Regions from separate parts of the Streptomyces sp. VTCC 41912 genome, predicted to be linked through region 2. Evidence: riboswitches for the same ligand, from Rfam matches in the RefSeq annotation. Region 2 holds a riboswitch; the other holds the start of a gene.
What was found. A riboswitch is a leader RNA that binds a small molecule or an ion and turns the genes downstream of it on or off. The one in region 2 is predicted to bind glycine.
Positions count from the first base shown of each region.

Region 1: it holds a riboswitch for glycine, as region 2 does, so the genes downstream of both, gcvP (aminomethyl-transferring glycine dehydrogenase) here and gcvT (glycine cleavage system aminomethyltransferase GcvT) in region 2, are expected to answer to the same signal.

Region 1 covers NZ_JBJMAB010000013.1:150,423-164,675, forward strand. Annotated here, with positions in the region: gene ACJ6WD_RS20500 (substrate-binding and VWA domain-containing protein) at 1-32, shown strand, start outside; gene ACJ6WD_RS20505 (glutamate-cysteine ligase family protein) at 107-1,654, opposite strand; gene ACJ6WD_RS20510 (hypothetical protein) at 2,215-2,799, shown strand; gene ACJ6WD_RS20515 (DUF5999 family protein) at 3,105-3,293, shown strand; gene gcvP (aminomethyl-transferring glycine dehydrogenase) at 3,384-6,269, opposite strand; glycine riboswitch at 6,458-6,555, opposite strand; gene ACJ6WD_RS20525 (PRC-barrel domain-containing protein) at 6,658-7,053, shown strand; gene ACJ6WD_RS20530 (DNA polymerase IV) at 6,963-8,414, opposite strand; gene ACJ6WD_RS20535 (MerR family transcriptional regulator) at 8,482-9,087, opposite strand; gene ACJ6WD_RS20540 (bifunctional nuclease family protein) at 9,273-9,743, opposite strand; gene ACJ6WD_RS20545 (MerR family transcriptional regulator) at 9,797-10,546, opposite strand; gene ACJ6WD_RS20550 (FHA domain-containing protein) at 10,563-11,099, opposite strand; gene ACJ6WD_RS20555 (DUF881 domain-containing protein) at 11,530-12,528, opposite strand; gene ACJ6WD_RS20560 (small basic family protein) at 12,534-12,866, opposite strand; gene ACJ6WD_RS20565 (DUF881 domain-containing protein) at 12,863-13,786, opposite strand; gene ACJ6WD_RS20570 (mannose-1-phosphate guanyltransferase) at 13,871-14,253, opposite strand, start outside.
Region 2 covers NZ_JBJMAB010000006.1:53,388-67,640, reverse strand. Annotated here, with positions in the region: gene ACJ6WD_RS11650 (ABC transporter substrate-binding protein) at 1-666, opposite strand, end outside; gene ACJ6WD_RS11645 (ABC transporter permease) at 747-1,745, opposite strand; gene ACJ6WD_RS11640 (enhanced serine sensitivity protein SseB C-terminal domain-containing protein) at 2,153-2,944, opposite strand; gene ACJ6WD_RS11635 (enhanced serine sensitivity protein SseB) at 2,998-3,843, opposite strand; gene ACJ6WD_RS11630 (AAA family ATPase) at 4,011-4,724, opposite strand; glycine riboswitch at 5,021-5,116, shown strand; gene gcvT (glycine cleavage system aminomethyltransferase GcvT) at 5,269-6,387, shown strand; gene gcvH (glycine cleavage system protein GcvH) at 6,509-6,886, shown strand; gene glyA (serine hydroxymethyltransferase) at 6,980-8,239, shown strand; gene ACJ6WD_RS11610 (L-serine ammonia-lyase) at 8,547-9,929, shown strand; gene ACJ6WD_RS11605 (hypothetical protein) at 10,009-10,305, opposite strand; gene ACJ6WD_RS11600 (phosphatase PAP2 family protein) at 10,442-11,179, opposite strand; gene ACJ6WD_RS11595 (phosphatase PAP2 family protein) at 11,176-11,832, opposite strand; gene ACJ6WD_RS11590 (DedA family protein) at 11,939-12,655, opposite strand; gene ACJ6WD_RS11585 (BlaI/MecI/CopY family transcriptional regulator) at 12,782-13,201, shown strand; gene ACJ6WD_RS11580 (M56 family metallopeptidase) at 13,198-14,160, shown strand; gene ACJ6WD_RS11575 (ATP-binding protein) at 14,197-14,253, opposite strand, start outside.

The DNA of each region.
Region 1 (14,253 bases), on a different contig from region 2:
TCATGGCGGCCGGCAGCAACGGCCCCCGTTAGACACCGCGCCACCACAGCACGCCCACCGGGTATCCGGCACCGGCTGACGGGCCACCCGACCGGCCGCGCGGCGGCTACGACACGCTGCCCGTCCGCCGCTGCGCCGGCACCACGGTCCCGCCGACCGGCCAGGCCACCGGCCAGGTGTGCACCGGCTCCCCGGTGTGCATCAACTCGCCGTAGCGCCGGGTCATCGCCGCCAGCGCGGCCTCCCGCGGCAGTCCCTGCCGCACCGCGTGACGGAACGCCGCGGCCTGCCAGGACGCCCCGTTGGTCCGCCGCGCACAGCGGGCCTCGATGATGCCCAGGTAGTGGTCTCGATCAGCGGGCTCGACGCCCCAGGCGTCCAGCCCGGCGGCCGCCAGCGGCAGCAGTTCCTGTTGGACCAGGCGCACGGCCGGGACCTCGGCGAGGCCGCCGGCGCGACCGGACCGGGGCCAGCGCAGCGTGGCGTCGATGCCGTGGCGGCAGGCGGTGTCGAAGTTGGCGGCCGCGGCGCTGAAGGGGAGCCGGGTCCACACGGGCCGCGGCTGCTCGGCCAGGGCGCGCACCAGGCCGTAGTAGAAGGCGGTGTTGGCCATGACGTCGGCGACGGTGGGGCCGGCCGGCAGCACCCGGTTCTCGACGCGCAGGTGCGGGACGCCGTCGACGACCGCGTAGACGGGACGGTTCCAGCGGTAGATCGTGCCGTTGTGCAACACCAGTTCGGCGAGGTCGGGCACCCCGCCCTCGTCGAGGACACGCAGCGGTTCCTGCGGCCCGCAGAGCAGGAGCAGCGGCGGGAAGAACCGCAGGTTCTCCTCGAACAGGTCGTAGGCGGAGTCCACCCACCGCTCGCCGAACCACGTCCGCGGGCGCACCCCCTGGGCCTGGAGCTCGGGTGCGCGGGTGTCGGTGGCCTGCTGGAAGACCGGCGGCCTGGACTCGCGCCACAGCTCCCGCCCGAAGAGGAACGGCGAGTTGGCGCCGACGGCTATCTGGACGGCGGCGATCGCCTGGGCGGCGTTCCACACCGCGGCGAACCGACCGGGCGTCACCTGGAGGTGCAGTTGGACCGAGGTGCAGGCGGCTTCGGGGGCGATCGAGGGAGAGCGGGTGACCAGGCGCTCGACACCCTGGATGTCGATCGCGAAGTCCTCCCCGCGGGCCGCCCGCATCTGGTCGTTGAGCAGGACGTAGCGGTCGTTGGCGGAGAGACTGGCGACGGTGAGGTCGTCGGCGTGCAGGGTCGGCAGGATGCCGATCATGACGATGCGGGCGGCGACTTCGCGGGCTTTTCGCTCCGCATAGCCGAGTCCGGTGCGGAGTTCTTCGGCGAGCTGGTCCAGAACACGGCCGGACAGCCGGTGCGGGGTGATGTTGACCTCGAGATTGCACTGGGCCAGCTCGGTCTGGAAATCACCGCTGGCGATCCTTTCCAGGACCTGCGAGTTCAGCATGCGGGGAAGCCCGTCGGCACCCGCGAGATTGAGTTCGATCTCCAGACCCATGAGATTCTTGGGTCGGTCGAAGCGCTTCTCCGCCAGGAGTCGCTGCAATCCCTCCAGACAGTCGTGCAGCTTTCTTCGGTAATGCTCCCGGTCCGCCAACTCGATCCCGTCCGCGGCGACCTTCTCCCCCATCGGCGGGTCCCTCCTAGAGTGAACGGCTCGCGACCACGGGCTGTGCGGCGCCGCCCCGGCACCCCGGGCACGGGCTACGGTCGATGATGCCCCGGCAATCTGATCGATAACGCCTCAGGGGCATGCCGGTACCGTTACTCTCGTGGAGAGCGGCACGGGGCATTTTCCATCGGCATATCTCGATGGCCAGCGCCGTGCGCAATTCGCTCGTAAAAAACACCGACGGGTTCCGGCCTACCACTCCGTCGAAGAATTACGAGGTGGCCCCTCTTGGTTCCCGCACAAAGCGGCGGAAATCACCCGGGACACCGGTCCGGATTCCGCCTTGCCGGAAATCCGCAAGGCGAGTAGCCGAAACACTTCCAGAACATATGTCGTATAAACTTCGCAGACGAGGCAGAGATTTGGCGCCCGGCATTGCGGTGCTCCCCACGGTGTTCCGGCACCGCGGCCGGCCCGCCGGTCCGCGGCTTCGGTCAGCCAGGCTCTGACCCGCCCGCAGACAGCGCCGTCCGCACTGCCACGCTCCACCGTGTCTCCGAAGTGAGAGGCGACCCGCCATGCCGCTGCACGTTCCTCCCGCCCCTGCGCCCGCCCTGCGCAGCGTCCTCACCGCCCTCGGCTCGCCCACCGCGGTCCGCGAGTCACCGGCGGCCGCGCTCCGCACCCACCAGGGGCCGCTGAGTCCCGATCACCCGCTGCCGGTGCACGTCTGGGACGACGTCAGCCAGGCCGGTCCGCCGCGCACCCGCCTCGCCGGCTGGCGCTTCCTGGTCCGCGGCGGAGAGCGGGCCGTGGCCGCCGCGGAGGCCCGGCTGACCGCCGACGGCTGGACGTTCTCGCACTTCTGCGACGGCCCCTACGTGGCCGCCACGGAACGGGCCCTGCAGCAGGCCGAATCGCTCACCGCGCCGTACCAGCCGCGCCTGCTGTCCGTGCCGGAGCTGTACATGCTGACGCTGTGGCTCCACCACGACCTGGCCGCGGACGGCGCCGACGGGGTCCCGGCCACCGGTGACCTGCTGGTGCCGTTGGCCCCCGCCCCGCCCGGGATCGCCTCCCACCTCCCGCAGCGGATCGCCGACCTGCTGCCCCGCCTCACCCTCCGCCTGGGCCCGGCGCCGCTGCTGCGGGAACCCGCCTGAGGGGCGGGCCACCGCCCGCGCGCCCGCGCTGCACCGATGCGCCCCGTGGCCTCCTCGGCCGCGGGGCGCGCCACGTCGTCCGCCTCCGTGCGCCGGTGGCGCGTCAACCCCCGGGGTCACGGGCTCACTTGGGAGCAACCGCCCGCACGGGTGACGCGTCACTATCGAGTGTGTACCGCTGCTGCGAAATCCCTGCGGAATCCCATCCGTGGGGCAAGACTGGGACCGACAGAAACGGGGGAGCGGCCATGACCACCTCATCGAGCCGCACGACGTTCACCACTCCGCAGCGAAAGACGACTTCCATGTGCCAGCATCAACCGCCATGCCCGTCAGCCGAATCCACCGACCGGGAGGCCGCGCACCTGGTGGCGCACCACCCGGAGCAGGGCTGGAGCCTGCTGTGCAACGGCGTCCTGCTCTTCGAGGACACCGGTGAGCTGCTGCCGGACGGGCAGGTCATCGCTCCGACCCGGGTCACCGCCGCCGCCTGATCCGGCAGCCACCCGGCACGTACACCAGGGCCCCCGGCGCATCCGCCGAGGGCCCTTGATGTTGCCACCGCTCACCGGTGGCCGGTGTGCTCAGACGTCGTACTCGTCCAGCGGCGGGCACGAGCAGACCAGGTTGCGGTCACCGAAGGCGCCGTCGATCCGACGCACCGGCGGCCAGTACTTCTCCGCGGCGACGACCCCGGCCGGGAAGACGGCCTCCGCACGCTCGTACGGGTGGGACCACGCGCCACCGAGCGCGGCCGCGGTGTGCGGGGCGTTGCGCAGCGGGTTGTCGTCCTTGTCCCACTCGCCCGAACCGACCTTGTCGATCTCGGCGCGGATGGCGATCATCGCGTCGCAGAACCGGTCCAGCTCGGCGAGGTCCTCGCTCTCGGTCGGCTCGATCATCAGCGTGCCGGCCACGGGGAAGGACATCGTCGGCGCGTGGAAGCCGTAGTCGATGAGCCGCTTGGCGACGTCGTCGATGCTCACGCCGGTCGCCTTGGTCAGCGGCCGGACGTCGATGATGCACTCGTGGGCCACCAGGCCGCCGGGGCCGGTGTAGAGCACCGGGTAGTGCGGCTCCAGCCGCTTGGCCACGTAGTTGGCGCTGAGCACCGCGACCTGGGTGGCGCGCTTGAGGCCCTCGCCGCCCATCAGGCGGACGTAGGCCCACGAGATCGGCAGGATGCCGGCCGAGCCCCAGGGGGCGGCGGAGATCGGTCCGACGCCGGTCTCCGGGCCCGCGGTCGGCTGCAGCGGGTGGTTGGGCAGGTAGGGCGCCAGGTGGGCGCGGACGGCGACCGGGCCGACGCCGGGGCCACCGCCACCGTGCGGGATGCAGAACGTCTTGTGCAGGTTCAGGTGCGAGACGTCGCCGCCGAACTTCCCCGGCTCGGCGAGGCCCACCAGGGCGTTGAGGTTGGCGCCGTCGACGTAGACCTGACCGCCGGCCTCGTGCACCGCCGCGCAGATCTGGGTGATGTGCTCCTCGAACACGCCGTGCGTGGACGGGTAGGTGACCATCAGGACGGCCAGTTCGTCCCGGTGCTTCTCGATCTTGGCGTGCAGGTCGTCGGTGTCGACCTCGCCGTCCGCACCGGTCTTGACGACGACGACCTTCATGCCGGCCATCACGGCGCTCGCGGCGTTGGTGCCGTGCGCCGAGGACGGGATCAGGCAGACCGTGCGCTGCGCGTCCCCGTTGGCCCGGTGGTACGCACGAACGGCCAGCAGACCCGCCAGCTCGCCCTGGGAACCGGCGTTGGGCTGGAGGGACACCTTGTCGTAGCCGGTGACCGCGGCGAGCCGCTCCTCCAGCTCACTGATGAGCGTGCGGTAGCCCGCGGCCTGCTCGGCCGGCGCGAAGGGGTGCAGCTGGCCGAACTCGGGCCAGGTGACCGGCTCCATCTCGGTGGTGGCGTTCAGCTTCATCGTGCAGGAGCCGAGCGGAATCATCCCGCGGTCCAGCGCGTAGTCCTTGTCGGCGAGGGTGCGCAGGTAGCGCAGCATCGCGGTCTCGGAGCGGTGCTGGTGGAAGACCGGGTGGCCGAGGTAGTCGTCGGCGCGCAGCAGCGACTGCGGCAGGGCGTCGTCGACGGCCGCGTCCAGCGCCTCGACGTCGCCCCGGACCCCGAACGCGCCCCAGACACCGGCCAGCTGGGCGCGCCCGGTGGTCTCGTCACAGGCGATGCCGACGAGGTCCGCGTCGACCTGGCGGAGGTTGATGCCGGCCTCGCGGGCCGCGGCGACGACCTCGGCGGCCCGGCCCGGCACCCGGGCGGTCAGGGTGTCGAAGTACGCGTCGTGGAGGAGCTCGACGCCACCGGCCTTCAGCCCCGCGGCCAGGACCGCGGCGTACCGGTGGGTGCGCCGGGCGATGGTGCGCAGCCCCTCGGGGCCGTGGTAGACGGCGTACATCCCGGCCATGACGGCGAGCAGCACCTGCGCGGTGCAGATGTTGCTGGTGGCCTTCTCCCGGCGGATGTGCTGCTCGCGGGTCTGCAGCGCCAGGCGGTAGGCGCGGTTGCCGTCGGCGTCGACGGAGACGCCCACCAGGCGACCGGGCAGGCTGCGGGCGTACAGCTCGCGGACGGCCATGAAGCCGGCGTGCGGGCCGCCGAAGCCCATCGGGACGCCGAAGCGCTGGCTGGTGCCCACCGCGATGTCCGCGCCGAGCTCGCCGGGCGGGGTGAGCAGCGTCAGCGCCAGCAGGTCGGCGGCGACGGTGACGATCGCCCCCAGCTCGTGCGCCCGCTCGATGAGCGCCCGGTGGTCGCGCACCGCGCCGGACGCGCCCGGGTACTGGAGGAGCACGCCGAAGACGCCGCGCTCGGCGATCTCGTCCGGGATGCCGGCGGCGAGGTCGGCGACCACGACCTCCACACCGGTCGGTTCGGCGCGGGTCTGGATCACGGCGACGGTCTGCGGCAGACAGTCCGCGTCGACCAGGAAGACGCCCTGCTTGACCTTGCCGACCCGGCGGGACAGCGCCATCGCCTCGGCGGCGGCCGTGCCCTCGTCCAGGAGGGACGCACCGGAGGTGGGCAGTCCGGTCAGGTCGGCGACCACGGTCTGGAAGTTCAGCAGGGCCTCCAGGCGGCCCTGCGAGATCTCCGGCTGGTACGGCGTGTAGGCCGTGTACCAGGCCGGGTTCTCCATGACGTTGCGCAGGATCACCGGCGGGGTGAAGGTGCCGTAGTAGCCGAGTCCGATCATGGACGACAGGACCTGGTTGCGGTCGGCGAGCGCGCGCAGTTCCGCCAGGACCTCGGCCTCGGTGCGGGCCTGCGGCAGGCCGAGCGCCTCGGTGCTCTTGATCACCTCGGGGACGGCGGTGGCGGTCAGCTCGTCCAGCGAACCGAAGCCGACCTGCGCGAGCATCTTGGCCTGCGCCTCGTCGTCGGGCCCGATGTGCCGGCGCTCGAACGGAGTGTCGCGCTCCAGTTCGGTCAGGGAGATGCGGTTGGTGGTCATCTGCGGGGGCCTCCTGGTCAGCACGACCTACGAGGGGCACCACGGCGCTGGTGCCCGGACGGCCTCCCCCTCTGTCATCTCAACCTGAGAGCTTCACCGGCCCGCGGGCTGCGGTCCGGCTTTCACCGTCGGTGAGGAGGGGTTCCGGCATGGTGCTGTCCGTGGCCCGCCCTGCTTTCCAGAGTGACCTCGTCCATGCGGTACGTGTGCCTGAGAGATTCCGGGGAGGATTTGCTCCTTCGGCGCCCTGGTCGCGAACGACAAAGGACTCTCCCGCATGGGGTCGACGGCCATTCGCCAGCCTACCAGCGCACTGCTGGAACGATCCTTCGAGTGGCCGAGGCATGAAATGTGCCGTTTCGTAGTTGTCACAAGGCAGTTGCGACCAATTGGAGGGACCGTGCAAACCGATATCGATCCCCGGAGCCTCATCGGCCGCAAAGCGTTCGACCGGAACGGCGCGAAAATAGGGACCGTCGACGAGGTCTACCTCGACGACGCGACGGGCGAACCGGAGTGGGCGGCCGTCCGCACCGGCCTGTTCAGCCGGGATGCCTTCGTCCCCTTGGAACCGAGCAAGATGGTCGGCGACAGCCTGCACATCCCTTACGACCGCAAGCTGATCAAGGATGCCCCGGACTTCGGCGTCGGCCGCCACCTCTCCCCCGAGCAGGAACTCCAGCTCTACCACCACTACCGCCTGGATATCTCCTCACCCGACGCGGACCCCGCCCCGTCGGCCCCCGACACCGACTTCGGGCGGATCGCCGGCGCGGACGACTGATCCGGTCCGCCCCGCAGCGGCAGCGGCTCCCCCGGCCGCAGCGCCGGATCGTCGACGACGAAGGTCCGCACCCGCCCCGGTGCGGACCACGGCGTCTCGAACCGCACGGTCACCCTCCCCACACCACTGCCCTGCACCCAGCCGGCGCCGAACTCCTCGTGGACCACGTCCAACCCCGGGTGCCAGCGCCGCGGCGGCTCAGGTTCGGGCTCCGGCTCCCCCGCCGCCTCCACGTCCGGCCCCGCGCCCGCCACCGCCACCGCCGCCTGCTCCTCGGCCTCCCGCTCCGTGGCGATCTGGGCGAACAGGTCCTCCTGCGTGAAGTCGGCCAGTCCGCTCACCCCCACCCCCAGCAGCCGCACGCCGCCCGTGGTGTCGACCGTCTCCAGCAGCCGCACGGCGGCCTCCCGGACGACCGCCGGGTCGTCCGTCGGACCGCGCAGCGTCTCGGACCGGGTCAGCGTCGAGAAGTCGTAGTTCCGCACCTTGATCACCACCGTGCGCCCGGACCGCCCAGCGGCCCGCAACCGCGCCACGCACCGGTCGGCCAGCCGCAGCACCTCGGTCCGCACCCGCGTCCGGTCGGTCAGGTCGACCTCGAAGGTGTCCTCCACCGACACCGACTTCGCGTCCCGCTCGGCCACCACCGGCCGGTCGTCCCGGCCCAGCGCCATCGCGTACAGCCCGCTGCCGTGCGCCTTGCCGAGCAGCCGCACCAGCTCCGCCTCACCGGCCTCCGCGGTCTCGGCCACCGTGTGGATCCCGGCCCGGCGCAGCGTCTCCGCCGTCGCCGGCCCCACCCCGGGCAGCGTCCGCACCGGCATCGGCCCCAGCAGCTCCCGCTCGGTGCCCGGCTCGATCACCACCAGCCCGTCCGGCTTCGCCGCCTCGGACGCGATCTTGGCGAGCATCTTGGCTCCGGCCAGCCCCACCGAGCCGGTCAGCCCGGTGACCTCCAGGATGTCCCGCCGCAGCCGCTCCCCCACGGCCCGCACCGCGGCGGTCTCCGCCGGCACGCCGCCGGCCTCCAGGTCCACGAACGCCTCGTCCAGGCTCAACGGCTCCACGAGCGGCGACAGGGCCCGCAGCAGCTCCATGACCGATTCACTCACCTGGCGGTACAGCGTGAACCGGGGATTGAGATAGGCCGCGTTGGGGCACAACCGGCGCGCCTGCGCCGTCGGCATCGCCGAACGCACCCCGAAGACCCTCGCCTCGTACGAAGCGGTGGCCACCACACCGCGCGGCCCGATCCCGCCGACGACCACGGGCTTGCCCCGCAGGCTCGGCTTGGCCGCCTGCTCGGCGGCCGCGTAGAACGCATCCATGTCCAGATGCAGGATCGTCGGCGCACGTCTCACACCACTGATGCTGCCGCACACCACTGACAATCGGCCCGACCCCGGGCCGCGGACCACCGGTCCGACGTCAGCCGGCCCGGTTGCGCCGCCGCGCCAACTCGTCCTGCGGGTTCTTCCCGATCAACGTCTCACCGGTGTCCACCCGCTCCCCGTGGAGCTGTGACAGCGCGCCCTCCACGTCCCGCCAGACCACCCCGACGGCGATCCCGAAGACGCCCTGGCCGCCCTGGAGCAGATCCACGACCTGGTCGGGCGAGGTGCACTCGTAGACCGTCGCGCCGTCGCTCATCAGCGTCATCCGCGTCAGGTCGTCCAGCCCCCGAGCCCGCAGGTGCTGGACGGCGGTGCGGATGTTCTGCAACGACACCCCGGTGTCCAGCAGCCGCTTGACGATCTTCAGGACGACGACGTCCCGGAAGCTGTAGAGCCGCTGGGTCCCGGACCCGTAGGCCGGCCGGATGCTGGGCTCCACCAGCCCCGTCCGCGCCCAGTAGTCCAGCTGTCGGTAGGTGATGCCCGCCGCCGCGCAGGCGGTCGGTCCGCGGTAGCCGACGTGCTCCGCCTCGCGGTCCCCCGACATCGCAGCGGCCTGTACCGGACTGCGGTTCGCCGCCGCGCCCGTGTGGAGCGGCAATGCCCCTTCCGCCGCCGTACCGTCGCCGGTGATTGCCACGCCGCCCTCCGTCCTCCACGTCCCGGACGGGACCTGCCATATCGACGGTATGCAGTCACTCGGGGTGCGTCAACGATCGCCGCGCTCGCCACGCCGAGTGATAATCACCCTACGAGTGGTTTCTCGTGACTTGTCACGGGGAAAGGATTACAGCTTGGCCGGAAACCGGTGGGTCACCTGGCTGATCACTGGTTGGTGCCGAAGTCCTCGGGCGAGATCTGGTCGAGGAACTCGCGGAACTTCTCCACCTCGTCCTCCTGCTCGTCCGGGATGGCGATCCCCGCGTCGTCCAACACACCGTCGGTACCGAAGATCGGGGTTCCGGTGCGCAGCGCCAGCGCTATCGCGTCCGACGGGCGGGCACTGACCTCGACGCCACTGGCGAAGACCAGTTCGGCGTAGAAGACGCCTTCGCGCAGGTCCGTGATCCGGACCTGCGTGAGTTCCTGCCCCACGGCTTCCAGCACGTCCTTGAAGAGGTCATGCGTCAGCGGCCGGGCGGGGACCATGCCCTGCTGGGCGAACGCGATGGCGGTGGCCTCTCCCGGCCCGATCCAAATGGGCAGGTAACGGTCGCCTCCCACCTCCCGCAACAGCACGATCGGTTGGCTGGAAGGCATCTCCACCCGGACACCCACGACGTCGAGCTCGTTCACACAGCAACCCTAGGCCGTGCCCGGCCGGTTTGGGTAGTCGGGCACTCGTTTGCTCACGGCAGACGGATGCGCAGCGCGCTCTGCAGCAGCGCCGCGTGCAACCGCACCGACAGCGTGGCCAGCTCCCTTGCGGTGGCCTCGGCGTGGGCCCGGGTCTGTGGATTGCGGTGCCGCCGAAGGGGTGCAACGACCTGCTCGACGAGACCCGCCTCGCGCTCGGCGGCCGCCTTCACGGCACGCAGATGCCGCGGCTCGAGCCCGAAGCGCCCCAGGTCCGCAACGAGTTTGGCGACGGCGACCGCTTCGATGTCGTATCCGCCGTCCTCGTGGGCGACGATGAGTCCGTACGACTCCCAGCCGGCGAGCGTGGTCTCGTCCACCTCGGTGGCGGCCAGCAGTTCCGATCGGCCGATCCGGGCCGCCGTCGGACGCTCCTCGTCCGGGTCCGAGACACCCTCGACCAGATCCCTGGGCGGCGTCGCCGGAGCGGGTAGTTGCACCTGCTCGCCCCGCTCCAGGGCGTCGAGGTGCTCCCTGATGACCTTCAGGGGGAGGTAGTGGTCCCGCTGCATCCGCAGCACGCTGGCCAACCGTTCGACGTCGGCCGCGGTGAACTTGCGGTACCCGGAAGGCGTGCGCTGCGGCTCGACCAGCCCCTCGGCCTCCAGGAACCGGATCTTGGAGATGGTGACCTCGGGGAACTCGTCGCGCAGCACGTTGAGCACCGAGCCGATGCTCAACGGTTTGCGATCCGAGGAGGCGGTGCCGGACGAACCGGCACCGCCTGTCGGTGTGTGGCGCATGTGCCTTCCCTGACGGTCAGATGCCGACGCCCCGCTGGCTCGCGTAGAAGACCAGACGGTACTTGCCGATCTGCACCTCGTCGCCGTTGGCCAAGACCACGGACTCGATCGGCTCGCGGTTCACGTAGGTGCCGTTGAGGCTGCCGACGTCGGTGACCGTGAAGCGGCCGTCCGAACCGCGGCGGAACTCCACGTGGCTGCGGGAGACCGTCACGTCGTCGAGGAAGATGTCGCCCTGCGGGTGCCGCCCCGCCGTCGTCAGCTCGCCGTCCAGGAGGAAGCGGCTGCCGGCGTTGGGGCCCCGACGGACGACCAGCAGCGCCGAGCCCAGCGGAAGGGCGTCGACGGCCGCCTGGGCCTCAGGGGAGAGCGCGGGCGAGAGGTTCTGCCCGGTCGCCTCCGCGTCGTACGCCTCGATCCCCGAGATGGAGATCGTCGAGGTCGTCTCGGAGGCCCGCTCGGGCTGGGCACCCGCACGCAGGGGCGCACCGCAGTTGGAGCAGAACCGGCTCGCCTCGGCGTTCCGGTGCCCGCACCTCGTACAAACCGGCAAGGTCGACCCTCCACCCGTGTGTGCGGCTGATGGTTCCTGGGAACCTATGCGGCCGGCACCGGAGGGGTCAACAGAACCCGCGCCGTGCCCCCCGGACGGACCGCCGACCTCGTCACGGAAGAGCGGACGGCTCTCGGACGCGCCTTCTTCCTCCGACCGGCGCGGGGCGCGATGCCGCGCAGAGCCGCCGTCGCCTTCCTGGCGGGCGCTCTTGCCGAACAGCTTTCCAAACAACTTCACGGGCGATTCCCCTTGTACGACACAGACCCGCCCGTGGGGCAGGACGAACCCTCGATGCACACACCGGCCGATCCGGACATCCTGTGAACGTCCGTGGCCTCAAGACAGTTTCCACCACACACCACACGCACGGTGCGTCGACCCCCCGCTACCTCATGCCCTCGCCGGGCCATCACCATACGTAGATGCCTCACTGGGATGACGACCGAGCGTAGTCAGGCCGCTTCGCCGCTCGCAAGGCGTCCACGATGATCTTCTCCTCACGGGTCACAGACACCTTGGCCTGCTCCTTTTCCAGTGTCTGGACCACTCCGCCGGGAATGTTGAGCGCCGGCTCCAGGTCCTCCGGCTTCCCGATGACCTTGAACCGGTACGGCGGCGTGACGCGCTTGCCGTCGATCTGCACGCCGCCCCGGAGGTCCGAGAGGTACGTGCTCGCGACGACGCGAACGCCGTTGACCTGGATGGCCTCGGCCCCGGCCGCCCGCAGCTCCTGGATGGTGTCCAACAGCTTGTCCGCCTCCACCGAGTGGTGGGGGTCGTCGATGGTCAGGTTTATGCCGGGCCCTTGCGCCGCGACGGTCCCGGCCAACACACCCAGCTGCTGTTCCTTCTCCACGGTCTGCTTACGGGCCTCCTCAGCCTGGTCCGAGCTGTTCTCCAGCTCGGTCTTCTGTCCCTCCAGGCGCCGCTGCTCGTCCGTCAACCGCTGGGAGCGATTGTCCAGTTCATCCAGAATGCGCACCAAGTCCTCTTGGCGTGCACCTCGCAGCGCACTGCTGTCACTGGTGGAACGTACCTGAATCGCGAGGCCGAGGCCGAGAATGAACAGGAGCAACGCGACGATCAGTTGAGCCCGGGTCAATCTCGGCGGCCACAAACTGGCGCGCAGCCGCTGCCGACCGGTCGTCCGCACTGCCGCGCCCTCCTCGCCCGCAGCCGTGTCCGTGTCGGCATCAACTGCCGCTTCGGCCCGCTTCTGTCCCGATTCCGGCTGCTGCTCCTTCACCGGCTCCGGCTCGGGTTCCCGGGGCCGCTCATCGGCCCATCCGGGCCGGCGGGGTCGCTCGGGCGGCATCGGCTGCCGCTCGGCGGCGCGCTCCGCAGAAGTGTCCTGCTCCGGGCCGGACCGTGGTTCCGACCGCTCCTCCGGCGTGCGCTCCGGCTCTGGGGTCTCGTCCGCTGCCACCGGCCTCACGCCCGGAAGACGTGCCGACGGATCGCGGCAGCATTGGAGAAGATGCGGATGCCGAGCACCACCACGACGCCGGTGGAGAGTTGGGCGCCGACGCCCAACTTGTCCCCGAGGAAGACGATCAGGGCGGCGACCACGACGTTCGAGAGGAAGGAGACGACGAAGACCTTGTCGTCGAAGATTCCGTCCAGCATCGCCCGCAGACCACCGAACACGGCGTCCAGCGCGGCGACGACAGCGATCGGCAAGTAGGGCTCGACCACCGTCGGCACCACGGGTCGGACGACGATTCCGACCACGACTCCCACGATGAGGCCCAGTACGGCGATCACGATGTGCCCTTCCCTGTGTCGGCGCCGTCCGCCTTCGCGGCACCGGCCTTCGGCTTTGCGGTACGTACGGTCAAACTCGGCGCGGGCGGCAGCGTGACCTCGCTCTCCACGGAAATCTTGGTGCGCACGCCGTAGTTCTCCTGCAACACGTGCAGGTACTGACCGTCGGCGCTGTCCTGGAACGCGGTGCTCAACCGCTGCCCGTCCCCCACCGCAAGCACCGTGTACGGCGGCACCAGCGGCTTGTTGTCGACCAGTATGGCGTCTCCCGCGGCTCTGATCGCCGAGAGTGACGTGAGCCGCTGCCCATTGACGGAGATCGCCTCCGCACCGGACTGCCACAGGCCGTTGACGACACGCTGCATGTCTCGGTCGCGCACCCGCCCGGTGTCGGAGAAGTCGCTGCTCTCCCGCGGCCCCCCGGTGCCGGCCTCGGACCCCTTGGCGTCGTCCACGACGAGTTTCACGCCCGGCCCGGTGACCTGCGTCGAACCGGCCAGCAGCGCCAGCAGTTCGGCCTTGCCGTCGCCGTGCTGCTTGAGCGCCTCACGCTGCATCCGATCGACCGTGTCCCGGGTCGAATCCACCCGCTGCTGCTGGGTGTCGGCCTCCCCGGTGCCCTTCTGGATGCGGTGGATCAGCTCCTCGCGCTCCTTGGCCAGCGTCGGCGCCGAGACCCGCGCCTGCGCCGCCCCCACGGTCACCACCAGCGCCGCCAGCACCAGCCCGGCCGCCAGGCCCAACTTCGCCCGCAGCGTGCGCGGCAGCCCGCTGACACCCTCGGCCGACTTCCGCTCGGCGGCCTCGGCGTACCCGTCGTCGAGGCTGTGGTCCATCACGTTGGTCAGCAGCGACATGGACGCATCGGGTCGCCCGGCCGAGGGGTGGGGGTTGCTCCGATCGGGGCGCTGCTGCGACATGCCGCACATCGTCGCACGTCGGCGGCATGGTCTCCCAATGGCCCCACCGGCGTGCCGATCGGGTGGCACGCCGGTGGGGAAGGATCAGCGTCCGGCGCCGTCCACCACGGCCGCCCACTCGTCCAGCAGCTGCTGCGCGGAGGCGTCGTCGGGGCCCTCCGCCCAGAGGTGGGTGACCGCCTCGGCCGGGTCGGGCAGCACCAGCACCCAGCGCCCGTCGGCCTCCACGATCCGCACGCCGTCGGTGGTGTCCACGTCGCGGTCGCCGGCCGCCTCCACGACGTGCCGCATGACCAGGCCCTTGACCGCCCACGGCGTTGCCAGGTCACGCCGCTGGACATGCGCCCGCGGGATCCGCGCGTCGATCTGGCTGAGCGTGAGCTGGGTGCGGGCCACCAGACCGATCAGCCGGACGAACGCCGCGGCGCCGTCGAAGACGCTGCTGAACTCCGGAATGATGAAGCCGC
Region 2 (14,253 bases):
CTTGTCCTGGGCCTGCGGCACCGGTGCCGTCTGCGGCGCGCTGACCAGGTAGTCGAACTCGGCGAACGGCTTGTTCAGGTGGAAGACGATCGTCTGGGCGTCGGGCGTCTCTATGGACTTGAGCCCTTCCTTGCCCTTGTCCTTGTAGGGGCCCTTGTAGCCGCCGTCGTTGTCCTGGAGGAACTGCTGGAAGTAGTTCGGGCCCAGGGAGAGGGTGTCGCGGGCGAAGTTGCTTCGCTCCACCGCGTACTTGACGTCCTGGGAGGTGACGGGCTTCCCGTCCTCGAACTTCACGCCCTTGCGCAGCTTGTACGTCCAGGTCTTGCCGCCGTCGCTGGCCTTGCCCATCGACTCGGCGAGGTCCGGGACCAGTTCCTCGCCCTTGGTGCCGGCACCGGGCTTGAAGGTGGTGAGCGGACGCGCGTAGAGGCGGCTGAAGTTGTAGACGAAGGCGTAGTAGGTGTTGCCCGGGTCGAAGGACTCCGGGGCGTCGCTCATCGCGTAGGTGAGGGTGCCCCCCTTCTCGTCCGAGGCGTTGACGACGCCCTTGGTGGCGGCGTTGGCCCCGGCCGAGCTGTCGGAGGAACCCTTTCCGCTGCAGCCGGCCAGCAAAAGGCCCGCACTGGTGATGGCCGCGACAGTCGCGACCGGAAGTGACCTTCGCATGATGCTCGGTGACCCCTTCGTTCGTCGTGAAACGTCAGATCGAAACGGCTAGAAGGTGAGGTGTCCGGACAAGCAGCCGCTCACCGGCTGCGCGGGTCCAGCGCGTCCCTCAGACCGTCACCGAGCAGGTTGAACGCGAGCACGGTGACGAAGATCGCGAGGCCGGGGACGATCATGTATTGGGGATCGACCTCGTAGTACTTGACCGCCTGGGTGAGCGTGCCGCCCCAGGACGACTGGGGCGGCTGGATGCCGACGCCCAGGAAGCTCAGCGCCGCCTCGAAGAGGATGTTGGAGGGGATCAGCAGCGTCGAGTAGACGATGATGGGTCCCACGAGGTTGGGCAGGAGTTCCCGGAAGAGGATGAACGGCCCGCGGGCGCCCAACCCGCGGGCGGCGGAGACGAACTCCCGCTCCCTCAGTGACAGGGTCTGGGCCCGCACGATCCGGCCCATGTAGGGCCAGTTGAAGAAGCCGATCACGAAGATCAGGACCGAGATGTGCAGCGGCAGGCCGTCCAGTCCGAACGCACCGCCCTGCAACGACGCGGAGATCGCAATGGCGAACAGCAGCAGCGGGAACGCCAGGAAGACGTCCATCATCCGGCTGATGAAGGCGTCCACCCGCCCGCGGTAGAAGCCGGCGACCACGCCGAGGACGGTGCCGATGGCCACCGACAGCAGCGTCGCGCCGAACGCCACGAGCAGCGACACCCAGGAGCCTTCGAGGATCCGGGAGAGCAGGTCGCGGCCGAACTTGGGGTCCACGCCCAGGAGGTGGTCGGCGCTCATCCCGCCGAAATCGCCCTTGGGCAGGGTGGTGTTGGGGTCGATCAGGTCTTGGTGCGGCTGGTTCGGGTCCAGGCCGAACAGGTGCTGCAACGGACGGGACAGCGCGGCGGTCAGGATGAGCAGGATGACAACGATGGCACCCGCCATCGCGACCTTGTCGCGGCGGAAGCGCAGCCACGCGATCTGGCCCAGCGAGCGCCCCTCGATGCGCTTGCTCTCCACGCCCTCCAGCACCGCTTCCGGCTGCGCCTCAGCAGCCGCCCCGGTGGTCTCAATCGGTGCGGTCACGGTGCTTCAGAACCCCTCCCGGCCGACGGTGGCCGGCCTGTGCCCGCCGCGGTAGCGGCCTGGTCTGTAACCTCGCTGGTGTTCCCCTGCCGCCATCTCCTCCGGGTCTCGCGGGAGTTGGCACTGCGGACGGATCAAAGGTGCGCAGGACAACGGCGGGGACGACGCTCGTACAAAGGACCGAGGTCCTCGATGCCGGGAGTCTTCATCCGAGTCGCGATCACTCACCAGCCCTGACGGTGAATGGATGCGCAACTGTGATGTGGTCCGCGGCTTTCCGTTATACGAACAGCAGGGCGGACTGAGCGGTGCGCCGGGCGCTCGGGAGGGGCGTCAACCGGCGTGCAGATGAGGGGAATTCGGCGCAAGGCCGACGGCGGACGGGGCGATCCGGGCGCCCGCCGGCGTCAGTAGGGGCGGGGGTAGCCGTACCCGTAGGTGGGTCCGGGCGCGGGCGGCTGGGCGTAGCCGTCGCGGTCGAAGAACGGGCGGGCGCAGGCCCGCATCCACATGCCCACCGGGTCGTACTCGTCGTTCATGGCGACCGTGGAGACCGGCAGTCCGTCCGGCACCGCGCCCATCGACTGCTGGATCATCATCCGTGCGGCGTCCACCGACGGCTGCCCGGTGTCGTACAGATCCAGGCCGATCGCCAGATAAGGGGCACCGAGGGCGGGTTGCACCCATGCCCGGCGCAACGAACGCACCGGGGGCGTCCGATGGGCGTTCTGCGCGAGCAGGGCGTAGAACTGCGGGATGTCGATGACCGGTTCGGAGATCCGCAGCGGGCCGGCCGGCAGGCGGTCGAGGCCGGCGGCGATCCGGCGCAGGTCGAGCCAGGGGACGCCGACCCCGCCACCGGGAGCGTGCGGATTCAGCCACAGGCCCCAGCGGTCAGGGAAGAGCGAGGCGGCGATCTCGGGGCCGCTGACGAGTTCGTGGTCGCGGGTCCAGCCGGAGGCGGCGAGCTCGGCCGCGGAGGTCACGCAGGGCGCGTAGCCCAGCCCGTCGACCTCCATGTTGCCGTACTGCGCATCGGGTTGCCCGGCCCGGCCGTGCCACAGGAGCATCCAGACCTGCCCGTGCGCGAGGGCCCCCAGCAACGCCTCGTAGGCGTCGTAGCGCCCGGGCGAGACCTGCCGCAGCATCTGCTCGACCTGGTCGGCCGCCGCCGCTCCCTGATGCGCACCCGCGCTCACGTGGTCCGTCCCTTCTGCCGGCAGGGCCTGCGCCCGCCCGTCGTTCCCCCAGCTTACGAGTGGTCCCGGGTGTAGAAGGGCCGCACGCGCTCCAGCATCCAGTCGGCGACCGGATCGCCCTGGGCGATGTCGAGCAGCACCAGTTGGACCGGCCAGGCGACCGGCACCTGACCCAGCGCCTGCCCCAACGCGTGCAGGGCCTCGTCGCGGGCGCTGCCGTCGTGCAGCCGCTCGGGGGCGACGTCGAGCTGCACCCCGACGAAGAGCGCCGGCGTGTCGCCCTCGACGCTGGCCAGCGCGCGCCGGGCGGTCAGCACGCACCCGGCGGCCGAGAACGCCAGGCCGGCGGCGGCGAGGAAGTCCACCGGCTCGTCCTGCCAGTCCGGCTCGAAGAGCCGCACCCGGGCGCCGCCGGCCGGCGGGCCGTCCAGATCCGACCGCCCGGACCGACACAATTCGGCCACTGCGGGCGGCGGCAGCGGAACGCCCACCGTGCCGCCCGGATTGACCGCGACGCCCAGCAGCGGCGGCAGCCCGCGGGCGAACTCCCGGGCCGGTGCGACGGTGTACGACAGGTGCGCGCCGACGACCTTCAGGAACTCCTGCTCGGAGCTGAAGACCGGGACGTACGCGGCGCCGCCGATCTCGACGGTCGGCAGGTCGAGGCCGCCCGCCCCGGGACCCGCGCTGTCCGGGCCGCCGCCCTCGGGCAGCGGCACCCACACCTGGCTGCGGCCCAGCACCTCGACGATCCGTCCCCCGGCCTCGGGGTGTCCGACCGACGCGGCCAGCACCTGCTCCAGCTCGTTGGCCGGCCAGGCCAACTGCGGTATCCCCGTGTCCGGGACGCACCCCGGCACCGGACCACCGTGCTGCGGGTAATTGTCCGGATAGTTCATCTCACCCACCCATTACTGGCCGCGCTCCCCGGCCCCTGACCCTGGGGGCGGACCCGCGGACCCGCCCGGTGGATCAGACCCTAACCGGGAAAGCGCCGCGCGCCGAAGCCGGCGGCGGCCCCGATGTGCACCGGAGCCGAACCGGACGCGGGCGGTCCACCACCGGCTCAGCCGAAGGTGACCCGCTCCAACGCCCCGGCGGCGGGCCGGTCCAGCAGCACCGCGGAGCCGAACCCCGACGGGAGCCGGGCCGCCTCGGCCCGGACGACCAGCCGGCGCACCGCCCTGCGGTGCCGGGCGAAGGCGTACCGCGAGACCCGCCGGCCGCGCGCCCGTTGGCCGATCAGCGCCGCCTCGGGCGGCACGTCGAGCAGCACCAGGTGCACCCGTCGGCCATCGCGCAGCGCCGCTCGGGAGAGCCAGTGCCGCACCCACGCCAGCGTCCCGCAGTCGTGCACCACGACGCTTGCGCCGGAGCGCACCGCGCGGCGCAGCGCCAGATAGTGCGCCACCCGGACCAGCGGGCGGTACAGGGCGTAGGGCAGGCGGCGCAGCCGGCCGCGCTGCCAGCGCTCCCGGGCATCCTGGGAGTCCACCCGGTGCACGCGGGCGCCGCGGCCGTCGCGGCACGGCACCACCCGCGCCATCAGGGTGCTCTTGCCGCTGCCCGGCAGGCCGGAGACCACGATCAGGTCGCCGGGCGGGAAGCGGAGCGCGGTGCGCGGTGTGCGGCCGGAGCCGCGCAGGTCGGTGATCCGCGGCCCGCCGGCCGGCCGGCCGGCGGGGCGGCGCGGCGCCCGGGGCGCGATCGGCGCCGGTACCGGGGCGGGCTCCGGCGGGGCGGCCCCCGCCGTCGTCGCGTACGCCGCTTCGCTGTGCACCGTGATCGCCCCTCCCCGTCGGATCAGGCCGGATATCGAGGCCCGACCTTTCCGCAGAGTGTCAAGAAAAGGTAATGAACAGCAAGGCGATTGCCAAGCGCAGCACCGGAATTGACGGTCCGGGGGCGCCGTCGGGCGGCTCGGCGACGGGGGCCGCGGGCCGCGCGGGGCGCGGGTGACCGGCCGCGGAGCGACGGCCGGGACTCCTGTATCCGGCGATCCCGTGCAATGATGTGGCCGCCACGGGCCCACCACTGGTCACTCGTGCACAGCCAGCCAATTGCATACCGGCCGCTTGAATCCGCGCGGGAGAGTCCCCGGCCGCCACGGCGGGGCGCCGAAGGAGCAAGTCCTCCCTTGAATCTCTCAGGCCCCTATACCGCGCGGGCGAGGCAGATCTGAAAAGCGAGTCGCGGCCCGGCTGTAGGGGGCGGCTCCACCCAAGGTGCAAACCGGGTCCGTGCGCGGACTCCCGGTGAACCTCTCAGGTTCCGATGACAGATGGGGAGACCGTCTTGTCACCCATGCCTGGGAGCCCAGAACGATGACTGATGCCCCCCGCCGCACCGCGCTGGATGCCACGCACCGCGCGCTCGGCGCGACCATGACCGACTTCGCCGGCTGGGACATGCCGCTGCGCTACAGCAGCGAACGCGAGGAGCACGTCGCGGTGCGCACCCGCGCCGGCCTCTTCGACCTCTCCCACATGGGCGAGATCACCGTCACCGGTCCCCAGGCCGGTGCACTGCTCGACCACGCGCTGGTCGGCAACATCGGCGCCCTGAAGGTCGGTCGGGCCCGCTACACCATGATCTGCGCCCCCGACGGCGGCATCCTCGACGACCTGATCGTCTACCGCCTCGCCGAGCGGGAGTTCATGGTCGTCGCCAACGCCTCCAACGCCCAGGTGGTGCTGGACGCGCTGGCCGCGCGGCAGGCCGGCTTCGACGCCGCGGTCCGCGACGACCGGGACGCCTACGCGCTGATCGCGGTGCAGGGCCCGGAGTCCCCCGGCATCCTCAAGAAGCTCACCGACGCCGACCTGGACGGGCTGAAGTACTACGCGGGACTGCCCGGGACGGTCGCCGGCGTCGAGGCGCTGATCGCCCGGACCGGCTACACCGGTGAGGACGGCTTCGAGCTGTTCGTCCGCCCGGCGGACGCGGTCGCCGTGTGGGAGGCGCTGACCGAGGCCGGCCGGGACGTCGGCCTGGTCCCGTGCGGCCTGTCCTGCCGCGACACCCTGCGCCTGGAGGCGGGGATGCCGCTGTACGGGCACGAGCTGACGACCGCGCTCACCCCGTTCGACGCGGGCCTGGGCCGGGTCGTGAAGTTCGAGAAGGAGGGCGACTTCGTCGGCCGCGCGGCGCTGGCGACGGCCGCCGAGCGCGCCGAGCAGGCCCCGCCGCGCAAGCTGGTCGGCCTGGTCGCCGAGGGGCGCCGGGTGCCGCGCGCCGGCTACCCGGTCGTGGCGGCCGACGGCACAGTGATCGGCGAGGTCACCTCCGGGGCGCCGTCCCCGACGCTGGGCAAGCCGATCGCCATCGCCTACGTCGACGCCGAGCACGCCGCGCCGGGCACGGCGGGCGTCCGGGTGGACATCCGCGGCACGCACGAACCGTACGAGGTCGTCGCGCTGCCCTTCTACAAGCGGCAGAAGTAGCCGTCGGCGCCGGCCGGTCCGCGGCGCCCGCCGTGGACCTGCGCCGTCGCGCCCGACACACGCATCTCACTGGGCAAGACCCCATTCACCATCACACCCGCGCGTACAGGAGAATCGAGCCATGGACAACCCCCAGCAGCTGCGCTACAGCAAGGAGCACGAGTGGCTGTCGGACGCCGAGGGCGGCGTCTCGACGGTCGGCATCACCGAGCACGCGGCCAACGCCCTCGGCGACGTCGTCTTCGTGCAGCTCCCCGAGGTCGGGGCCACCGTCACCGCCGGCGAGTCCTGCGGTGAGCTGGAGTCGACCAAGTCGGTCAGCGACCTCTACTCGCCCGTGAACGGTGAGATCACCGAGGTCAACGACGACGTCGTCGCGGACCCCTCGCTGGTGAACTCCGCCCCGTTCGAGGGCGGTTGGCTGTTCAAGGTGAAGATCACCGGCGAGCCGGAGGACCTGCTCACGGCCGACGCGTACACCGCCTTCACCGCCGGCTGACTCCCCCAGCTCACGCTGGGAGCGCCCGCCGCCCCGCCACCGCACCGGCGGGGCCGCGGCGCCCCGCCCGCCCCCCTCTCTCCAGGAAGTCCCATGTCGCTTCTGAACAGCTCCCTCCATGAGCTCGACCCCGACGTCGCCGCCGCCGTCGACGCCGAGCTGCACCGTCAGCAGTCCACCCTCGAGATGATCGCGTCGGAGAACTTCGCTCCGGTCGCCGTCATGGAGGCCCAGGGCTCGGTCCTGACCAACAAGTACGCCGAGGGCTACCCGGGCCGCCGCTACTACGGCGGCTGCGAGCACGTCGACGTCGTCGAGCAGATCGCCATCGACCGGATCAAGGCGCTCTTCGGCGCCGAGGCGGCCAACGTCCAGCCGCACTCCGGTGCGCAGGCCAACGCCGCCGCGATGTTCGCGCTGATCAAGCCGGGCGACACCATCCTGGGTCTGAACCTCGCCCACGGCGGGCACCTGACCCACGGCATGAAGATCAACTTCTCCGGCAAGCTGTACAACGTGGTGCCCTACCACGTCGACGAGAAGACCAACCTGGTCGACATGGAGGAGGTCGAGCGCCTCGCCAAGGAGCACCGGCCCAAGCTGATCGTCGCCGGCTGGTCCGCCTACCCGCGCCAGCTCGACTTCGCCGCCTTCCGCCGGATCGCGGACGAGGTCGGCGCGTACCTCATGGTCGACATGGCCCACTTCGCCGGCCTGGTCGCCGCCGGGCTGCACCCCTCCCCGGTGCCGCACGCCCACGTGGTGACCACCACCACGCACAAGACGCTGGGCGGCCCCCGCGGCGGCGTGATCCTGTCCACCGCCGAGCTGGCCAAGAAGATCAACTCCGCGGTCTTCCCCGGTCAGCAGGGCGGCCCGCTGGAGCACGTGATCGCGGCCAAGGCGGTGTCCTTCAAGGTCGCCGCGTCGGAGGAGTTCAAGGAGCGCCAGCAGCGCACCCTTGAGGGCGCCCGGATCCTGGCCGAGCGCCTGGTCCAGGACGACGTCAAGGAGCACGGCGTCTCGGTGCTCTCCGGCGGCACCGACGTCCACCTCGTCCTGGTCGACCTGCGCGACTCGGCGCTCGACGGCCAGCAGGCCGAGGACCGCCTCCACGAGGTCGGCATCACCGTCAACCGCAACGCCATCCCGAACGACCCGCGGCCGCCGATGGTCACCTCCGGCCTGCGGATCGGCACCCCGGCCCTGGCCACCCGCGGCTTCCAGGCCGAGGACTTCCGCGAGGTCGCCGACATCATCGCCGAGGCGCTCAAGCCCACCTACGACCGCGAGGCCCTCAAGGCCCGGGTCACGGCCCTGGCCGAGAAGTTCCCGCTGTACCCGTCGCTGTGACGGGCCGGTCACCGGGGCGCCACGGCCCCCGGTGACCAGGCGGCGGGCCGGTCCTCCGGCCCGCCGCCGCACACCGGGCCCACGGCCGGGCCTCCCCCGGCCCGCCCCGCCCATCCCTTCCCGGACGCCCCTCCCCGCCCACCGGCGCCGCGCCGTCCGGCTTCACCTCTCCTTCGCCCGCCCGCCGCTCCCCGGCCGGCGGCAATCCCCCGCGAGCGGGTTACGCTCGACAGTCGGGCCGGAAACACCCCATCCTGCCCCGATGTGCTCCACCGTCCACCACGAGCAGACAAGGGAGTCAGCCCCCGTGGCCATCTCCGTCTTCGACCTCTTCTCCATCGGCATCGGCCCCTCCAGCTCGCACACGGTCGGCCCCATGCGTGCCGCCCGGATGTTCGCCCGGCGGCTCAAGAAGGACGGTCTGCTCGCCCAGACGGTCTCGGTGCGCGCCGAGCTGTTCGGCTCGCTGGGCGCCACCGGCCACGGCCACGGCACCCCCAAGGCCGTGCTGCTCGGCCTGGAGGGCCACTCCCCCCGCACCGTCGACGTCGAATCCGCCGACGACGAAGTGGCGCGCATCCGCACCAGCGGCCGGCTGCGCCTGCTCGGCGCCGAGATAGGCACCGCGCACGAGATCGACTTCGACGAGCCCACGCAGCTGATCCTGCACCGCCGCCGCTCGCTGCCGTACCACGCCAACGGCATGACGCTCTTCGCCTACGACGAGGCCGGCGCGCCCCTGCTGGAGAAGACGTACTACTCGGTCGGCGGCGGCTTCGTCGTCGACGAGGACGCGGTCGGCGAGGACCGGATCAAGCTCGACGACACCGTCCTGACGCACCCCTTCCGCACCGGCGACGAACTGCTGCGGCTCTCCCGCGAGACCGGCCTGTCCATCTCCGCCCTGATGCTGGAGAACGAGAAGGCCTGGCGCACCGAGGAGGAGATCCGCGCCGGCCTGCTGGAGATCTGGCGGGTCATGGAGTCCTGCACCACCCGCGGCATGTCCCGCGAGGGCATCCTCCCCGGCGGCCTGAAGGTCCGCCGCCGCGCCGCCAACGCCGCCCGCGCCCTGCGCTCCGAGGGCGACGCGGCGGCCCGCGCCATGGAGTGGGTCACCCTCTACGCCATGGCCGTCAACGAGGAGAACGCCGCCGGCGGCCGGGTGGTGACCGCCCCGACCAACGGCGCGGCCGGCATCATCCCCGCCGTGCTCCACTACTACGTCAACTTCGTCCCCGGCGCCGACGAGGACGGGGTGGTCCGCTTCCTCCTCGCGGCCGGCGCCATCGGCATGCTCTTCAAGGAGAACGCCTCGATCTCCGGCGCCGAGGTCGGCTGCCAGGGCGAGGTCGGCTCCGCCTGCTCGATGGCCGCCGGCGGCCTGGCCGAGGTGCTCGGCGGCAGCCCCGAACAGGTCGAGAACGCCGCCGAGATCGGGATGGAGCACAACCTCGGCCTGACCTGCGACCCGGTCGGCGGCCTCGTCCAGATCCCGTGCATCGAGCGCAACGGCATGGCCGCCGTGAAGGCCGTCACCGCCGCCCGGATGTCGCTGCGCGGCGACGGCCGCCACCACGTCTCCCTCGACAAGGTCATCAAGACCATGAAGGAGACCGGCGCCGACATGTCCGTCAAGTACAAGGAGACCGCCCGCGGCGGCCTCGCGGTGAACATCATCGAGTGCTGAGGCCCGCTCCACGACGCCCCGGCCCCGCGTGACTCCTGTCGCGCGGGGCCGGGGCGTCGGTGTGGGTGGGGGAAACCCGCTACCGCCCGATCTCCCAGGCGAACGGCGGGAGTTCGCTGGCCCGGAAGTAGATGTCCAGGGCCCGGGCGGTGGGGACGAAGGGGTGGACGCGGGCGCCGTCGAGGCCGGGCAGGAGGCGGGCGCAGTGTCGGATGCAGCCGGCCACTTCCCGGCCTTCGCGGTCGACGAGGGTGGCGGCGTCGGGCGGGCCGTCGCACGGGGTGGGGTCGGCGGCCGCGGCGGCGGGGCAGCGGTCGTGGGCGGCGGTCCGGGTGGCCGGGCGGGCGGCGGGCGGGGCGCTCGTCGACTGGTGCATGGCAGTCCCCCTGGTGCTGCGCGGTTACGGGTGCGGAGGCGGACCGGTGACGGCGGGCGCGGTCACCGGTGCCCACGTCAGTGGTGCTCGCCGCGGCGGGGGTCCATGCGGCCTTGGGGAAGACCTGGGGCGTTCGTCAGCGAATCATGTCCAAGCCCTGCGGGGAGCTTCCGGGGCGGTCCGTGGGCGGCACGGCCAGGGGGTCCAGGAGCAGGGCGAGGGCGAGCAGGGTGGCGGCCAGCAGCCAGCCGGCCAGTACGTCGCCGGCCCAGTGGACGCCGAGGTAGACGCGGGTGAGACCGACGCCGACGGCCCAGAGGGCGAGCAGTGCGCACCACCCGCGGCCGGCGCCGGGGCGGGTGTGGTGCAGCACGCCCCAGGCCAGGAGGCCGGCGGCCAGCGCGGAGGTGGTGGCGTGGCCGGAGGGGAAGGAGTGGCCGGTGGCCCGGGCGGCCCAGTCGGCGACCGGCGGGCGGGGCCGGGCGAAGAGCTCCATGAGGCCGTAGCGGAGTGCCTGGCAGACGGCGAGGACGAGCACCGCGGCCAGCGCCGCGCGGATCCGGCCACCGGCCCGGCGGCCGGCCAGCAGCCCGGCGAGGAGCGCCATCAGGTACGGCACGACGCCGGTGCCGGTGGAGGTCAGGGCGGTGGCCAGGGAGCGCAGCGGTTCGCCGCGGTGGGCGGTGGCCCAGTGCAGGGCGGCCCGTTCGGGGGCGAGCGGGGCGCCGTCGCGGACGGCCATGACGACGGCGACGGCGGCGAAGAGGGCGGCGCCGAGGGCCGCGGCGCGCAGCAGGCGGAACGGGGGCGCGCCCAGGCGCGGGCCGCGGCGCGCGCCGTCGGCCGGCTCAGGCGGCGCCCCCGGGGGCGTCACCGGGCGGCGACCAACGGGCGCAACGGGGTCTCCCGGACCCGGTCGACCAGGGGGGCGGCGCGCCGGGCGAACGGCATCAGGACCGCGGCGACCAGGGTGCCGACGATCAGGCCGACCAGGACGTCGTGCGGGTAGTGGGCGCCGACCCAGACCCGCGAGGCGCCCATCAGGAGCGCTGCGGGGATGGCGATGGCGCCCAGCCGGCGATCCAGCAGGAGCAGTGCGATGGCCGCGGAGGCGGCGATCACCGAGTGGTTGCTGGGGAACGACCAGTCGCCGATCCCCGGGCACGGCTCGACCGTGACGACGTGCAGCGTCTGGCAGGGGCGCTGTTCGTGGAAGAAGCTCTTGACCACGTCGTTGACCACGTAGGCCAGGACCACGATGACGGGGACCGCCAGGGCCATGGCCATCTGGACGGCGGGCGTGTGGCGTCCCTCACCGCGGGTGAGCCGGCGGCGGGTGCTGCCGCCGAGGCGCGCGCGGGCGCGCCACCAGCCGACCAGCATCAGCAGTGCGAAGACACTCAGTCCGAGGTCGGTCCAGTAGGAGACCAGGACGTTGAGGAAGTGCGGCATCTGCTGGGCGAAGCCGGTCACGGAGGTGTACAGGCCGCCGTCGATCGAGGCTCCGCCGAAGGCGAGGTCGGTCACTGGGCTTACTCCTTGGCGGATCGGTGCGGGGTGCGCGGGCTGGATGCCGGGGGCGGCCCTGGTGGTGCGCCGGCCGCGGTGCGCTCCAGCAAGTGTGCCGGGTCGTTCAGGGTGCCGGTGGCGCGGTGGCGTGATCCGGCGCATCGGTGGGCTCGGCGGCCGCCCCGTCGGCGCCGCGCTGCTTGCGGCTGCGCAGCACCTCCACGGCGATCGGGCTCAGGGACACCAGGACCACGAGGGCGACGACCGGGAGGAGGTAGCGGTCGACGTTGGGCACCGAGGAGCCCAGGGCGTACCCCGCGAGGGTGAGGCCGATCGCCCAGATCAGGCCACCGACGACCTGCCAGAGGGCGAAGGTGCGGGCCGGCACGTTCAGTGCGCCGGCCAGCGGGTTGAGCACGGTGCGGACGATCGGCACGAAGCGGGCCAGGACGATCGCCTTGGCGTGGCCGTAGCGCGCCAGGTACTCCTCGGCGCGGGCGGCGCCCTCCTGGAGCTTGCGGGACCGGCCCCGGGTGAGCAGCGCCCGGCCGCCGCGGCGACCGATCCAGTAGCCGGTCTGCGAGCCGATGAGGGTGCCGACGACCGCGGCGGTCAGCACCTGCGGCAGGGCGAGGTGGACGGCGCCGCCGACGCCGGGGGCGCACAGCAGCCCGGCGGTGAACAGCAAGGAGTCGCCGGGCAGGAAGAAGCCGACCAGGAGGCCGGTCTCGGCGAACAGGACGACGGCGACGCCGAGCGCGCCGAAGGCGGCGAGCAGCGAACCGGCGTCGAGGACGTTGACCGCCTCGGTGACGGTGCTGGCGTGCAGTGCCGCGGCCATTACGGCCATGTCGGTGGCCCCTCCCATAATGGGTTGCGGGTGTCCGCCGAGCGGCCGACTCCCACCGTCTACAGACCAGTAGACGGTCTACGGCACTGTAGACGAAGGAATGGTGGAGGGCGTTCCATGTCGGAGACTTCACCCGCGGCCCGCCGCCCCGCCGGCGAGCTGGAGGCAAGCGTGCTGGCGGCCCTGTGGGCGGCGGCGGGACCACTGACCCCCGCCGAGGTGCAGGGCGAACTGGGCGGCCGGCTCGCCCGGACGACGGTCACCACCATCCTCAGCCGGCTGCACGACAAGGGCGCGGTCTCCCGCACCCGGGCCGGCCGCGGCTTCGCCTACTCACCGATACACGACTCCGCCGGCCTGACCGCCCGGCGGATGCGCAGCGAGCTGGACAAGCAGGACGACCGCACCACCGCGCTCGCCCGCTTCGTCTCCGAGCTGACCAGCGAGGACGAGCAACTGCTCCGCTCGCTGCTGGACGAGGCGGACGCGCCGGGCGCCGCGGGCGGCCCGCTCCCCGGATCCGGGACCACCCCATGATCGTCGCCGTCTGGCTCCCGCTGGTGATGCCGCTGCTGGCGGTGCCGACCGCCCGTCGGCTCGCCGAGTCGCTGCCGCCGCGCGCCGCGGCCTGGCTGCTGGCCTGCTGCGCCGCCACGCTGGCCGCCTGCACCGCCGCGGCGCTGGGGCTGCTCGCGGTCGCCGGGGCGCTGCGGCTACCGCCGGTCGCGGCCTTCGGCCATCTGGAGCGGGCCCTGCCGGGCACCGACGCGGCCGTGACCGTCCCGGCGGCCCCGGTCGCCGGCGCGCTGCTGGCCTGCTGTGCCGTCGCGGTCGCCCGCCGCGCCCTGCGGCACCGCGCCGAGTTGCGCGCCGCCCGGCGCACCGCCGACGCCCACGGCCTCGCCGGCGACCTCTGCGTCCTGCCGGACCCGGAGCCCGACGCCTACGCCCTGCCGGGCCGCCCGGGGCGGGTGGTGGTCACCGCGGGGATGCTGCGGGCGCTGCCGCCGGCCGAGCGCGAGGCGCTGTTCGCCCACGAGCGCGCCCACCTCCTGGGCCGCCACCACCTCTTCCTGCTGGCCGCAGCGCTGGCCGGGGCCTGCCATCCGCTGCTCCGCGGGCTGCGCGCCCCGCTGGCGTACGCCCTGGAGCGCTGGGCCGACGAGTCCGCCGCCGCCCGGGTGGGCGACCGGCAGCTCACCGCCCGGGCCATCGGCCGCGCCGCGCTGGCCGCCCGGACGCACGCCGCGGCCGCCCCGCGACCGGGTACGGCACCGGCCGCGACCAGCGGCCCGGTGCCACGGCGGGTCGCCGCGCTGCTCCGCCCCGACCGGCCGGCCGACCGCCCCCGCGGCCGGCTGCTGCCCGTCGGCCGCCGGCTGGTAGCCGCCGCCCTGCTGGCCTGCGTCGCCTTCTCCGCGGCGGGCGCGGTGGACGCGGCGGCGGATCTGCACCAGACCGTGGAAACGGCCCAGGGCGAGCAACCGGGCCGCTAGCGGCGCCGGGACGGCCCGGTTCCGGGCGGCCGGGCGTCAGCGCGGGCCACCGGTGCCGCCGGCCGTCCCGTCGGAGGCCGGTTCCGGGCCGGC